One region of the Paenibacillus sp. JMULE4 genome, then DNA from elsewhere that is predicted to be linked to it. Evidence: a T-box and tRNA genes for the amino acid it is inferred to sense, from the RefSeq annotation. Region 1 holds a T-box; the other holds one or more tRNA genes.
What was found. The T-box of region 1 lies ahead of tyrS (tyrosine--tRNA ligase). A T-box ahead of a tRNA ligase gene usually reads a tRNA of that ligase, here a tRNA-Tyr.
Positions count from the first base shown of each region.

Region 2: it encodes a tRNA-Tyr, which carries the amino acid that the T-box ahead of tyrS (tyrosine--tRNA ligase) is inferred to sense. The anticodon was not compared.

Region 1 is NZ_SGWF01000013.1:152,427-160,118, forward strand. It holds gene cax (calcium/proton exchanger) at 1-416, shown strand, start outside; gene EXW96_RS12265 (Fpa/YlaN family protein) at 456-743, opposite strand; gene EXW96_RS12270 (HPr family phosphocarrier protein) at 962-1,210, opposite strand; gene EXW96_RS12275 (aminopeptidase) at 1,292-2,410, opposite strand; partial or broken gene EXW96_RS27475 (hypothetical protein) at 2,450-2,788, shown strand; gene EXW96_RS12280 (TVP38/TMEM64 family protein) at 2,919-3,506, opposite strand; gene rpsD (30S ribosomal protein S4) at 3,824-4,423, shown strand; gene tyrS (tyrosine--tRNA ligase) at 4,483-5,739, opposite strand; T-box leader at 5,789-6,088, opposite strand; gene EXW96_RS12295 (transglycosylase domain-containing protein) at 6,274-7,692, shown strand, end outside.
Region 2 is NZ_SGWF01000020.1:305,608-313,299, forward strand. It holds gene EXW96_RS24280 (ABC transporter ATP-binding protein) at 1-296, opposite strand, end outside; gene EXW96_RS24285 (PucR family transcriptional regulator) at 388-1,482, opposite strand; gene EXW96_RS24290 (nickel-dependent lactate racemase family protein) at 1,629-2,957, shown strand; gene EXW96_RS24295 (hypothetical protein) at 2,984-3,370, shown strand; gene EXW96_RS24300 (gluconate 2-dehydrogenase subunit 3 family protein) at 3,379-3,975, shown strand; gene EXW96_RS24305 (GMC family oxidoreductase) at 3,972-5,540, shown strand; tRNA gene EXW96_RS24310 (tRNA-Lys) at 5,682-5,757, opposite strand; tRNA gene EXW96_RS24315 (tRNA-Tyr) at 5,766-5,851, opposite strand; tRNA gene EXW96_RS24320 (tRNA-Phe) at 5,866-5,941, opposite strand; tRNA gene EXW96_RS24325 (tRNA-Asp) at 6,105-6,181, opposite strand; tRNA gene EXW96_RS24330 (tRNA-Thr) at 6,194-6,269, opposite strand; tRNA gene EXW96_RS24335 (tRNA-Val) at 6,276-6,351, opposite strand; tRNA gene EXW96_RS24340 (tRNA-Met) at 6,399-6,475, opposite strand; tRNA gene EXW96_RS24345 (tRNA-Ser) at 6,488-6,575, opposite strand; rRNA gene EXW96_RS24350 (23S ribosomal RNA) at 6,652-7,692, opposite strand, start outside.

The sequences.
Region 1 (7,692 bases):
CCACGATGGTGGCTATCGAGAGCGAATGGCTGGTGAGCACGCTGGAGCCCTTCAGCCATCAGTACGGTCTGTCCGACCTGTTTGTCGGCGCCTTCCTGATTGCCATAGTAGGCAACGCGGCAGAGCACAGCGCAGCGATTATTATGGCCCGCAAAAATAAAATGGGCGCCGCTGTGGAAATTGCCGTCGGAAGCAGTCTGCAGATCTCGCTCTTCGTCGCACCGGTGCTTGTCCTTTTATCGCTGTGGTTTGGCAACCCTATGAACATTATATTTACTGTCTATGAGCTTGTAGCTATCGGTGTGGCCGCCATCATCGCTACGTCGATCTCAAGGGATGGCAGCACCACCTGGTATGAAGGCGTCCTGCTGCTGGTGGTTTATCTGATCCTCGGGATTGCATTTTACTTGGTGTAAAGGCCGCATAATAAAAAAAGAGTAACCTTCGGACGAAGGTTACTCTTTATTTTGGTTCATGGCTTCATACAGCTCGGCCAAATTGCGTTCGAGCTTCATCAGGATATGCTTACCGGCTGCCTCATTGATGAGTTCGGCTCGAATAGCGAAATCGATTTCTCTGGACAGCCCGTAAATCTGCGTATCTAATACCTCTTCATAGAGAGGACATTTGCGCGTAGTCAAGTTTTCCATTTGCACTTCAATCAGCTTCTCAATCTTGTCCGCATCCTCCTGAAGCAGATTCAGCGCTCTCTGCGACAAGCTGAGCAGCACATCCGATGACATGAAGCTTCCCCCCTGTAATACGCCATGAAGCGAAACCCGGCTTACCATTTTCAAATTCGTTTCGCCCTCCCGGTTCTCCCGAAATGACGCGAATGGATATCATTCACGCTTCATAATTCAATTTTAGTCGAAAATGGCGGAATACACAAGTCATAGAGGAAGAAAAGGCATTTTCCGCCGTGCGGAAATGCCCCTCCTTGTTTCGCATCGCTTTGTTGTTAGTCCTGAATGCTATTGATCTTCAGTCCGTGCTTCTCAAACACCTCGGCCATGGCTTTCTTCGCTTCCTCCGCATCAGGACCGTGGACGTGAAGGTCGTAAGTGCCGGATGCAAGCAATGTGGTAAACAAGCCAAGAATGCTCTTCACATCGATATATTTATTGTCATACTGCAAAACGATTGAAGATCTGAATTTATTTGCTGTTTGAGAAATTTCCACGATTGCCGCATTGTTTGCGTTAGGCATAACAATCCCTCCAAAAATTACGTTGTTTTAGCTTATGATACATGGGAAGAGAATAACATGCAACTACATTTTCACACCCGGTTATTTTAAATTTTCAGGGTTTAAGCCCATTAGTTCAGGAATGACGAACCGGCCGTCCTTGCGGATCAAACGGTCGTCAAAATAGATTTCTCCACCCCCGTACTCGGGCCGTTGAATCAGCACCAAATCCCAGTGAACGGAGGAACGGTTCCCGTTATCCGCCTGTTCGTACGCTTGCCCCGGCGTAAAATGAAGACTTCCGTCGATCTTCTCGTCAAACAGCGTATCCTTCATCGGGTGTAAAATATAAGGGTTAAAGCCCAGGCTAAATTCACCGATATATCTTGCTCCTTCATCCGTATCCAACACTTCCAGAAGACGGGCGGTATCGTTCGCCGACGCCTCTACGATTTTTCCGTGTTCAAATCGGAACTTGATATTCTCGAACGTTACTCCGGAATAAACGGACAGAGTATTGTAGGCGATGATACCGTTCACCGAATCCCGCACCGGAGCCGTATACAGTTCCCCGTCCGGTATGTTCCGGCGGCCGCAGCATTTGACCGATCCGATTCCGCGAATCGAAAACGTAATGTCCGTTGCGCCCGGCCCTGTAATGCGGACACGGTCGGTTTTATTCATCAGCTCCTGGAGCGGCTCCATCGCATCGGCCATTCTGGCGTAATCCAGATTGCATACATCAAAATAAAAATCTTCGAACCGCTCGGTGCTCATACCGGCCAATTGAGCCATGGAAGCGTTCGGATAGCGCAGCACCACCCATCGCGTCCGCTTGACCCTCTGCTCCAAATGAACTTTTTTACGATAAATTTGATTGTACAGCTTCATCTTTCCGTCCGGCACATCGGAAAGCTCGCTGACATTGTCACCCGACCGAATGGCGACATAGCAGTCCATCTCCTTCATTCGCTGAAGGTCCATATTCGCCCAGTGTTCCATCTGCTCTTTTGTGGCCGAACGCAGCACAGCCGCGCGAATGCTGTTATCCGCCAGCTCTATATACGGATACCCGCCCCTGGCATGAACTTCCTCTACCAGACATTTAACGATTTCACGCTCGGAACCGACCATTTCGATCAGTACCTTCTCTCCGGCTTGAACATCCAAAGAATAGCCGACGATATTGCGGGCTAACTGCTGCAGTCTCGGATCGCGCATAAACCTCTCTCCTCGTATAGTATTTCCATTCGGGGAAATTCGTCTCTCTCCTGGCACCAGTCCAGCCCGTTCGAGGCTGAGGATACCAAACGCATTCGTTCCGGCAACCGATTCCTGCGGTACTACCTGGTTGAAGCTGCCAACTCGGTGAAAAACCGCGATCCGTTAATTCGGCGAGTACTACCGGAAGAAGTACAACGAAGTACCCAAGCGCCAACACAAACGCGCCTCGTCTTAACAGCAAGAAAACTTGTGCGTCTGGTCGATGTGCTGCTACGCAACGGCCAACTCTGCACGCCTCGAAGGAAGGTGACAACTGCGAAGGTTTATGCCTCCTTTGCCAAAGTCCTTCACGGATTCCCAGTTAAAATCTGGTAATTGACTCGATTTTCGACTGGGTTTAGTTTGGTGCTGCCATTTTTCCTGACCCCTGCGCTCTGCAGCCAAGAAAATTTCCAATTCTCACGAATCAGGGACTTGACATCTTACCGTTGGACTTTTTGACGGTCTACATTCCATTTTCGTTTTTCATCCACTTATTTTTGAATCGGTTGCCGATCACGATCATCACGGCGAACGCCGCCAGAAGGACCAAGAGCCGCCCCTTATATCTGGCAAAATGCAGAAGATCGTGCCCGATCAATGATTCGAGCCATATCATCGGCGCTTTACCGATAAGGGTTCCTGCAATGAAATCTCTCGCCCTTACTTTCATCACCGCCGCGCCATAATTGATCGCGAAGGACGGGAGCACCGGTATCAAGCGGCTTAAGGCAATGAACAGCATGCCGCGCCGTTCCAGCTGCACGTTAAGCTTTTCGATATTTCTGTATTTCACCAGCTTTTTCTGAACCCAGCTTCTTCCACAGTGCCTGGCAGCATAAAAGGCGATGACCGCGCCGAGGCAGGCACCCAAATAATTAATGGCCAGCCCGCCCCATAACCCGAATAACAGAACATTCATCCCAGCCACAAGCACAAATGGAACAAAAGGAAAAACGGTCTGCAGTACGGCAAGCAGCGCACCTCCGAGATGACCGACGACACCATACGAATTCAGAACGTCCGACATGTGCTGAACATTCCATTGCCCCAATGCTGTAACCTCCCACTTCAAGCTTTTCCCATTGTATCAAAAAAGAAGAGATTCTCGAACGGGATTGCAGCTTGACACAGCCCTGTTATATCTTATAAAATTAATTGTCGAGAATAGGCATGCCACCGGGACTTTACCCAAGTATGCTTATTGTGGAAGCTTGTGTCACCCTCTGTTGATTTTGTTGCCGACGGGACCGCGGCTGGTTTTTTCCCTTCGGACGCCACATGGGCATGAGAAACAAAGTCGGGCACACGCTTCACCCGTTATTAAAACCAAAACTATCTTACTTTATGAACAAAGGAGCACTCTAATCCATGTCACGTTACACTGGTCCTAAATTTAAATTAAGCCGCCGTCTCGGCATCTCCTTGAGCGGTACCGGCAAAGAATTGAAACGTCCTTTCCCGCCTGGCCAACACGGCCCGGGTCAGCGCAAAAAAATCTCCGGATACGGTTTACAGCTGCAAGAAAAACAAAAGCTGCGCCACATGTACGGTCTGAACGAGAAGCAATTCCGCAACCTGTTTGACAAGGCAACTAAAATGCAAGGTATCGCCGGTGAGAACTTCATGTTCCTGCTCGAAAGTCGTTTAGACAACCTGGTTTACCGTCTGGGTCTGTCCAACTCCCGTGCAGGTGCCCGTCAGCTCGTTGCTCACGGTCACATCACGGTAAACGGCAAAAAAGTAGATATCGCCTCTTACCTCGTAACGCCTGGCGATGTGATCGGCCTTCGCGAAAGAAGCCGCAACCTGTCTGTTGTTAAAGAAGCTTTGGCTAACCGCAACTACCTGCCGGCTTACCTTGAGTTCGACGAAAACGCAATGGAAGGCAAATATGTCCGCCTGCCTGAGCGTGCCGAGCTTGCTCAAGAGATCGATGAAAAGCAAATCGTCGAGTTTTACAGCCGTTAATCTTAACGATACGAAAAAACCTTGGCTCTTCTTCGGAAGAACCAAGGTTTTTTGTTGTTTCAGCCAAGCTTGATTTTGGCGAATTTACGCTTGCCAACCTGTACGATTTCGCCGCCTTCGGGCGTCAGCTCCTCGTTCGGGTCAACGATCTTCCGTTCGTTCACCTTCACTGCGCCCTGCTGTACGCTCCGTCTTGCTTCGCTGTTTGAGCTTTGCAATCCCAGCGTCACAAGCAGCTTGGCGATTCGGATTTTCCCGCCCTCGAGCGCTTCAGGCGGAAGCGTTACCTCTTCAATATCGTCCGGCAGCGCCCGTTGCTGAAATACGGTTACAAAATGCTGCTGTGCATCGTCTGCCGCCTGCTCTCCGTGATACATGCGGACGAACATGTGAGCCAGACGCATTTTGGCGTCGCGAGGATGGATCGTGCCCTGTGCGATGCCCTCACGCAGCTGCAGCAGCTCCTCGTTCGAAATATCCGTGGCCAACTCGTAATATTTGAGCATCAATTCATCCGGTACAGACATCGCCTTTCCGTATATTTCGTTCGGCTCTTCATCGATACCGATATAGTTGCCGAGGCTTTTGCTCATTTTCTGTACCCCGTCAAGGCCTTCAAGCAGCGGATTCATAATCGCAATTTGAGCGGGTAAGCCATATTCCTTCTGAAGCGTTCGGCCCATCAGCAGATTGAATTTCTGGTCGGTTCCTCCGAGCTCGATATCGCTTTTCAAAGCAACCGAGTCATAGCCCTGCATGAGCGGATAAAAGAACTCATGAATATGAATCGGCAAACCTCCGGCATAGCGCTTGGAGAAGTCATCCCGCTCAAGCATCCGCGCCACGGTCACCTTGGCGGACAGTTGAACGACATCAGCAAACGTAAGCGGCCCGAGCCATTCGGAATTATAAAAGAGCTGCGTTTTTTGCGGATCGAGAATTTTGTAGATTTGCTTCTGGTACGTCAAAGCGTTGCGCTTCACGTCATCTTCCGTCAACTGCTTCCGCGTTTCCGATTTCCCGGTCGGATCCCCGATGCGGCCCGTAAAGTCACCGATAATGAGCTGCACCTGATGACCAAGCTCTTGAAATTGGCGCAGCTTATGCAGCACAACCGTATGCCCAACATGAATATCCGGCGCGGACGGATCCAGTCCAAGCTTTACTTTAAGCGGTTTTCCCGTAGCAACCGAGTCGATGATTTTTTGCTTCAATTCGTCCTCCGGAACGATTTCGACCACACCGCGCCGGATGGTTTCCAATTGTCGGTTCACTTCGTTCTGCTGTTCCGCAGTCAGTTGTTCCCATTTTGTCATTTGCTTCATTCCTCCCAAGTATCAAAAATACAAAAAAACCTTCTCATCCTCAAGGGACGAGAAGGTTTAGCTCGCGGTACCACCCTAATTAAAGCGAGACAGACGAAACCTGTAGTGCGAATTCCGCTGCTAAACAGATAAACGCCAGTCTTGGCTTTCACTTCAGCAGGATAACGGGGGTTGCCCGATCGGAAGCTACCGGCCTGATACCGTATGATACGGCCATCGGGCGTTCCCTTCCGCTGCTCCGGACTGTAATTCGGTATAAGGTCAAGTACCGGTTTCCACCGTCCACCGGCTCTCTGAAAGCTTGTCTCCTTATCCTACTGATGTCCTTCAACGCATTTGGATCTGATGCAATTAAGCTTAGTTATACCATACGTTTGCTATCGGTGTCAAACGGCCCCGTTTGTGCTTGCGGCATAAGCCAAACATCATGAACAGTGATCCTGAGAGCCTAATGCCGCTGTTCGGCTTGACTCTATATGCTATAATGTTTAAGTAATGTTTTCCAATCGGGAGGAAACCGTAGTTATGGAAAAGGAACAAAAGCCTCAAAACTATAAAGAGGTTCTGCAGTCCATCGGTAAATACACGCTGCTCACTTTCAAATGGATGTTTATCGTTGGAATGATCGCCGGATTTCTCGGGGGAGGGGCCGCGTTCGGATACGTATCCGCTTTAGTCAAGGACGATCCCGTCCGCAGCAAGGAAGCCATGGTCGCCCAGATGCAAGACGATGCACAAACCGGATTCGTCTATTTTCGCGATAATACGCTCGTTGGTCAAATCCGTACGGAGGAAGACCGCCGTTTGGCCAATTTGAACGAAATTCCTCAACTGGTGATTGATGCCGTATTCGCCATTGAAGATAATCATTTTTATGAACATAACGGGGTTGACGTTAAAGGGACGATGCGCGCCGTTATCCAAAAGCTGCTGAATGAAGACGTCCAAACCGGGGGCAGCACCATTACCCAGCAGCTGGCCAGACGCGTTTACCTGTCATTAGATAAAGCCGACAGCCGGAAGGCCAAGGAAATACTGCTTGCGATGCGAATGGAACGCATTATGTCCAAGGACCAGATTCTGCTCGCTTATTTGAACAAAATTCCATACGGCAACGGTTCTTCCGGCTACAATCTATATGGGATCAAAGCGGCTGCGAAAGGGATTTTCAACATTGAAGACTTAAACCAGCTGAATGTTGCCCAAGCGGCATTTCTGGCTGGCCTTCCCCAGCAGCCGAGCAATTATTCCACCTTCAACAGCAGCGGGGTGTTCGACGGCGCCGCCTTCAAACGCGCGGTGCAGCGCCAGCAGCTGGTGCTCCGCCGAATGTTGGAGGAAGGAAAAATAAACGATCAGCAGTATCAGGAGGCACTTCAGTTCGATTTGAAAGGCTCGCTCGCTGAACGGGTGAAGAAAGCTTACTCCACCTATCCTTATTTGATGATCGAGGTGGAGAAGGAAGCCGCGAAAGTGCTGCTGAAAGCAGAACACCCGGATTTGGACCAGAAAGAAAATCCGGAGCTCTATAACGAAGAGCTCAAAGAGATTCAGGCGCAGCTCAAGCGCGGCGGATATCATATTTACACAACGATCGATAAAGAAATTTACGACTCGATGCGTGACATCGCTCAGGATCCGAAAAACTTCTCACCGGACGATAAAGTTAAAGGAATGGAACAAATCGGAGCGGTCATGATAGAAAGCAGGACAGGTGCGATTCTTGGCATGATGGAAGGCAGGGATTTCTTTAAAGAGCAGTTGAATCACGCCACCCAAGCTTACCGCCAGCCGGGGTCCACGATGAAGCCGATCGCCGCCTATTTGCCTGCCATGGAAAAAGGCCTTCAGCCCGCATCAGTGATCGATGACTCTCCGATCATCCTTAAGGACGGTACCCGGGGTTATCACATCCCGGAAAACTGGGACAACAAATATCGCGGG
Region 2 (7,692 bases), on a different contig from region 1:
GCCATGTTTTGATACACGTTCATGTGAGGATACAACGCGTAGGATTGGAAAACCATCGCGATGTCACGGTCTTTGGGTGCTACGTCATTCACCAAACGGTCGCCGATATACAGTTCGCCTTCCGTAATTTCTTCCAGACCGGCGATCATGCGAAGCGTAGTTGACTTACCGCAGCCGGAAGCGCCTACGAGAACAAGAAATTCTTTGTCTTTAATATCAAGATGAAAGTCCTTCACCGTTGCTTCTTCAGCACCAGGATATCTTTTAACGACGTGGTTTAAACGTACACCTGCCATGATTAATTCCTCCTGCGAGTTAGTATCGTGATATGGTTAAATCATACCGTACCTGACCGCAGGCTGACTATGCACAATCTTCACAAAAAAATCACTTTCTTTTCGTGACTTTGTACAATAGCATAGCGATTTTGACCAGCACCGCATGATTGAAGGTCCGAACGTCCAATCCCGTTTCCTGCTTGAATCTGTCCAGCCGGTACAGCAGTGTGTTCCGGTGAATATACAGCTTTTTGGCCGTTTCGCTGACGTTGCAGTCGAGCTGAAAGAAATGCTCGAGCGTCGTTAGGGTCTCCGGATCGAACGCCAGGTCCAGACGTTGGGCGGCGCGTTCCAAAAAACCGGCCTTCTCCGCATCGGGGATCAGATGCACCAGCTTTTCAAGCTGAAGCTCCCATGGCAAATGCGTAGTGCTGCCAACATGATACGTCCGTCCCAGCATCATCGTCTCCCGCAGCTGCAATATAGCTGCATAAAGCTCTTTTGAAGGAAGAATCGGGTAATGGACAGCCAGGTGACACTCCCCCACCCATTCATTCTCCAGCATTTCATGCAATCCATAGCCCACCGCCGCAAGCAGATCCTCCTGCGTTTCTTCATCAGGGTCGCGATCCTCTTTGTCATCTATAGAAAGGATGTTTTCCGGCGCCAGCATGAGCCATTCTTTATCTGTCAAAGGAATCAATGTGATTTCGGCATCAAAAAACGACTCCAGCAGCTTCTTCAGCTCAAGATACTGCACGCGGCGGGCCGTCGTGTAATCGCCGTACAGCAGCAGCGGAATTTTGGTGGAATACAGCCCCAGCTGGGACACCAGCGTATCCGGCATCTCCGCCTGGACCAATCCGAGCTCCTGCTGCTCCCGGAACCATTCGCGTACCAGTCCCGCCTTGCGCTCCAATTCACTCACGGTTACCGGGCTTTTTTTGTCCCGGACATTCCACGCTTCCAGCATCAGCTCGACAAGCCGGCGTTCCACCGGAGTGACCGCATCCTCCCGCACCGTAAAGAGCCGGGCGTCCTGCCCTTCCTTTTGCACGAAAAAGTACACTTCCTCACCCTTGGCCAAGCTCCCCGCTCCGCTTTCCTGCGCATCGCGCCGCCAGTCGTCCCATGACCATTTGGCCGATTTTACCGGAACGTTCAACGTCTTCTCGAGCCGCTCCCTTAACAGTTCCCAATCCATGTCCTGGCTCCCAACCTTCTATAAATAATGATGAAGATTACTTCGTTCGCTGTTCTATATTGTAGCATAACTGCACTGCCGTAAAAATAAAAAGGGCGCAATGTCCGTACTTTGGCGCTCCATCATTCAGGATAATTTATTGCAATATGGAAATAATTTTTAAGAGTCTGCATTCGGACGCTATCCCGCCAATATCGAAGGAGGGCAAGGTCATTCCAAGCTTGCGTTACGGTACGAGAACTGTTTCTTTTGAAATCCCCCCGGCCTGTTCTTACGAGACGATTACTTACATGCAGGAGCAGCCATGCGCAGGGCGTGACCGCTCTTTACATCTGATCCGGGAAGCGCTTAAGGCACCGATCGACTCGCCCGGACTTCGGGAACTGGCGGCCGGACACAGCCGGGCGGTCATTCTGGTCAGCGACGGCACAAGGCTCTGTCCGACTCCGCTGCTGTTGGAACCTTTGCTTGAAGAGCTACGATCCGCGGGCATTCAAGACGACGGAATCGATATCATCGTGGCGCTCGGCGTTCATCGGAAGCATACCGAAGAGGAACTGCGGGAATTGGTGGGGGAGGCCGTATACCAAAGAATTAGGGTGTACAATCATTCCGCTCTGCCTGAGGATTGCGTGCATGTCGGAACGACCTCGCACGGCACGCCGGTGGAAATCAACCGGCGGGTGGTTGAAGCGCCGCTTCGCATCGCGACGGGCAACATCGAGCCTCATGCCCTGGTCGGCGTCTCCGGCGGGGTGAAAGCACTGATTCCCGGCGTCGCCTCGCAGTCCTGTATCGAGCACAATCACGGACTGTCTCTGCAGTACCGCGCGGCGATTGGGGATCCGGATAATCCGATTCACCGCGATCTCGAGGAAGCTCATGCCTTCGTTCCCATTCATTTTCTTCTCAACGTGATCGTCGATATGGACAGGCATGTTCTGGACGCGGTAGCCGGGAATGTGCACTCGGCTCATCGAACCGGCGCAGCTCTTGCCTCCGCCCGCTTCTTGCATCCCGTTCGCAAGCGGTACGATCTCGTCATTGTATCTCCCGGAGGGGATCCTAAAGACCGGCAGCTCTATCAAGCGGTAAAAGCTCTGCGCAATGCCGCTGCGTTTACCAAGCCGGGAGGGCCGATCCTGATGGCGGCGGAGCTTTCCGAGGGACTCGGCAACGGCATGTTTCAGTACTGGGTCGAAACGATATCGGACCGGCCGCGGATGACGGCCAAGCTGAAACAGCACTTTGTGCTCGGCGCCCATAAAATATTGCACGTAGACGAAGTGCTCAACAGCCATCCGGTGTATTTGCATTCTTCCCTCCCCCGTCACATGACGGAGCTTCTGGGCTTCCATCCGGCGGATCATCTGGAAACGGTTCTGAAAGATCTGTCGAAGACATCCCCGTTGGAACTGGCCGTCATGCCGTTCGGTTCCTTAACCTTTCCCGGGCAACCCCGGCCCCAAGCTTAATCTCACATGGAGGCGATTCCTATGAATTGGACCGGTTGGCCCTTGGAGCGCGTTGTATTTTATTTGTCGGCTTGGCTTTTTTGGCCGTGTGGGTACAGGTCACGCTATCGCATTACCGCCAGAACTTCCATCACAAAGCGATGTGGTCTCCTGTCATTTCATCGCCAATTTACAGTCTGGCAGCGATATGGATTGCCATATCCCGCCCGGATTGGCTGCTTTCTGTCTTTGTTTTCCTGATGTGGTTCGGCGTTCTGACCGGCACCGCCGGCTTCTACTATCATTTTCACGGCGTAGGCTTGCGTGTAGGCGGCTACAGCATGCGCAATTTTCTGGTCGGCCCGCCTGTCCTCATGCCTATGATGTACATCGCGATCAGCGTGCTGGGCCTGATCGCTTACTATTGGAGGTAAGTCAGCCTATGAAACGTCTTACCCGCTACCCCTCTTACAATGTGATGAACGAACAGCATGAATGGGATGAACATACGCGAAAAATCGTTAACTCCCGGCTGCAAACCTTCGGGGGCCATACCTTCCTCACAACGGTGGAAGCGGAAATGCTGAGAGCATGGTGCAGTCTGTTAATGGATGACGCCCGTCCGGAGATCATACAATTCGTGCTCGGCCACATCGACCGGTCACTGGCCTCCGGAGAGGAAAGCCAGCGCAAGCCCGGGATTCCTCCAGTCCAAGAGCTGGTTCGCCAGGGTCTGCAGGCGCTGGAAGCCGCATGCCAGTCCATCCATACGAAGCTTTTCTTTCATCTGGAGGAGAAGCAGAAAAAACAGCTTATGGAAGAGATCAGCCAGGGCGAGGCGGTTCCTCACGAAGTGTGGCGGGACGTACCCCAGCAGGTATTTTTCCAGAAGCTGCTTTCCTTGAGCATAGAAGCCTATTATTCCCATCCGGAGATATGGTCGGAAATCGGATTTGGCGGACCGGCTTACCCTCGCGGCTACGCTCGTATGGAACATCTCGATCCCTGGGAGGCGAAGGAGGAGAAGAAAAAAGAATGAAGCGGAAATACGAAAACGAAACGGTGGACGTCGTCATTGTGGGTGCCGGCGCGGCGGGAGGGGTTCTGGCCAAGGAGCTCAGTGAAGCCGGAATGCGAATCGTAGTGCTGGATGCAGGGCCGTTTCGCGACCCGCAGCACGACTTTGCCAGCGATGAGTTGGCCATGAAGCAGCTGGGCTGGCAGGATACGCGCATTGTAGATGGTGCAGACCCGCTCCAGATGGGGCACAACAATTCCGGCAAAGGGGTAGGCGGAGGCACGGTGCATTTTACCGGCGTCTTCTTGCGGTTTCACGAGACAGACTTCAAGTCTAGGACGCTTGACGGCGTAGGAGAAGACTGGCCGATCGGATACGCGGATCTGGCGCCCTACTACGATAAAGTGGAAAAAGAAATCGCCGTATCGGGTCCGAAGTATTTCCCTTGGGGATCATTCCACGGCCCCTATCCGTACCCGGAGCGTGATCCGATCAGCCCGAACGCCCAATTGTTCGCTAAAGGCTGCGAGAAGCTTGGCATTCGCTGGGTGGTCAGCCCGCTCGCCATCCTGTCAGCGCCCTTTGAGGGCCGGCCGCCCTGCATTAACCGCGGCTTCTGCACGCAGGGCTGCATGCCGAACGCCAAATTCAGCACACTGATCGTGCACATTCCAAAAGCCATACGGGCCGGAGCGGAGGTTCTTCCCGACTGTATGGTCACGCAGGTGAACGTCGGTAAAGACGGCAGGGCGACCGGCGTCACCTTCGTTCATAACGGCAAGACCTATGAACAGCGGGCTAAATTGGTCATTATCTCCGCGTATGTCGTAGAAACCCCAAGGCTTTTGTTAAACTCGGCCAATGCGCAGTTCCCCAACGGGCTTGCGAACAGCAGCGGATGGGTGGGCAAAGCGTTCATGACGCACAGCAGCAACGACGTCTACGCGCGGTTCGATCACGATGTGCGGCTGTACAAAGGAACGCCGGTACTTGCGACGACGCAGGATTTCTATCATCTAACCGGGGGTGTCACGCGCGGCTACACGCTGCACGCCCGCGGAGTCAGGCCGCTGAGCTTTGCCCAGGGCATCTCCAAGTCGGGCGGCAGCCGTCCGGTCTGGGGCACACGCCTGCGTGAAGCGGTGCTCGACTATAACGCCTATGCGCGCATTACCATGGTCGGCGAAGTGCTGCCCGACCCCGGCAACACCGTCACCCTGAGCGAATGCAAGGACTCGAACGGCATGCCGCTGGCCAAAGTCACCTTCAGCTACGGCGATAACGACAAGCGGCTTATTGATCATGCCGTAGGTACAATGAAAGACATTCTTAAAGCCGCCGGCGGAAGGCCGGAGTTCGTCGTGCCCGATACCGCCCATCTGATGGGCGGCTGCCGCATGGGGTCGGACCCGGAGAGCTCCGTGGTCAACTCCTACGGTCAGACGCATGACATTCCAAATTTGTTCATCTGTGATGCCAGTATCTTTGTTACTTCGGGTGCCGGCAATCCGACGAATACGGTCATGGCGTTGGCTTCCCGTACAGCCGACTACATTAAAGAAAAAGCCAACCTCAGGGAATTATAGCCCGTTCTCATGCTTATTGCTTGAAAATGTAAGGGGGAAGCGAATCGTTTGAATCGTCAGCGAAGAGGGCGTGAGTCGTTGCAGTAACTTTTACAAAATGCAAAAAAGAGACCTTCTAAAGGTCTCTCTACGGTCACCAAATGGTGAGCCATGTAGGACTCGAACCTACGACACCCTGATTAAAAGTCAGGTGCTCTACCAACTGAGCTAATGGCTCTTATGAACTGGTGGAGGCTGATGGATTCGAACCACCGAACTCGTCAGAGAACAGATTTACAGTCTGCTGCGTTTGGCCACTTCGCTAAGCCTCCGGATTAAAAGCCTATGGTGGCTCGGGACGGAATCGAACCGCCGACACGAGGATTTTCAGTCCTCTGCTCTACCGACTGAGCTACCGAGCCTTATGTACTATAGCTTGTCATCTATAGATCAGGTCTAATCTTTGTAAATCATGGCGGAGCCGACGGGATACTCTCGTTTCACTCGAGACTGCGATGCAGTGCTAACGAGGTTAAAGCTCCGACGAACCCTAATGGGTTCTCATCCCTTACAGGATGTAAATCATGGCGGAGCCGACGGGATTCGAACCCGCGGTCTCCTGCGTGACAGGCAGGCATGTTAGGCCTCTACACCACGGCTCCGCATCAGGATACTGGTGCCGCCGAGAGGACTTGAACCCCCAACCTACTGATTACAAGTCAGTTGCTCTACCAATTGAGCTACAGCGGCATATGATGGTGGAGGCTGACGGGATCGAACCGCCGACCCTCTGCTTGTAAGGCAGATGCTCTCCCAGCTGAGCTAAGCCTCCATCATTCGATAAACGCATATCGAACCTTTAAAAATCAATTAAAAAAATGGTAGCGGCAGAGGGGATCGAACCCCCGACCTTACGGGTATGAACCGTACGCTCTAGCCAGCTGAGCTACGCCGCCACAGTTAGCCAACGGAGAGAGAGGGATTCGAACCCTCGCACCACTTACGCAGTCTAACCCCTTAGCAGAGGGTCCCCTTGAGCCACTTGGGTATCTCTCCAAGCTTGAACAAAACTCAAGACTTGCGCCCTGAAAACTGGATCGAAACCAAGCTGCTGATCATCTTCATGTGCTTTTTGGATAAGCCCTCGACCGATTAGTATTCGTCAGCTCCACACGTTGCCGTGCTTCCACCCCGAACCTATCTACCTCGTCGTCTACAAGGGGTCTTACGTACTGGGAAATCTCATCTTGAGGGGGGCTTCACGCTTAGATGCTTTCAGCGCTTATCCCTTCCGTACTTGGCTATCCAGCCGTGCCTCTGGCGAGACAACTGGTACACCAGCGGTACGTCCATCCCGGTCCTCTCGTACTAAGGACAGCTCCTCTCAAATTTCCTACGCCCGCGACAGATAGGGACCGAACTGTCTCACGACGTTCTGAACCCAGCTCGCGTACCGCTTTAATGGGCGAACAGCCCAACCCTTGGGACCTACTTCAGCCCCAGGATGCGATGAGCCGACATCGAGGTGCCAAACCTCCCCGTCGATGTGGACTCTTGGGGGAGATAAGCCTGTTATCCCCAGGGTAGCTTTTATCCGTTGAGCGATGGCCCTTCCATTCGGTACCACCGGATCACTAAGCCCGACTTTCGTCCCTGCTCGACCTGTTTGTCTCGCAGTCAAGCTCCCTTTTGCCTTTGCACTCTGCGAATGATTTCCAACCATTCTGAGGGAACCTTGGGGCGCCTCCGTTACGCTTTAGGAGGCGACCGCCCCAGTCAAACTGCCCACCTGACACTGTCCCCATACCCGCTTAGGGCACCAGGTTAGAACTCCGATACGATCAGGGTGGTATCCCAACGTCGCCTCCACACAAGCTGGCGCTCATGCTTCTCAGGCTCCCACCTATCCTGTACAGATCGTACCAAAGTCCAATATCAAGCTGCAGTAAAGCTCCATGGGGTCTTTCCGTCTTGTCGCGGGTAACCTGCATCTTCACAGGTATTAAAATTTCACCGGATCTCTCGTCGAGACAGCGCCCAAGTCGTTACGCCATTCGTGCGGGTCAGAATTTACCTGACAAGGAATTTCGCTACCTTAGGACCGTTATAGTTACGGCCGCCGTTTACTGGGGCTTCGGTTCACAGCTTCGGTCTTACCCTAACCGCTCCCCTT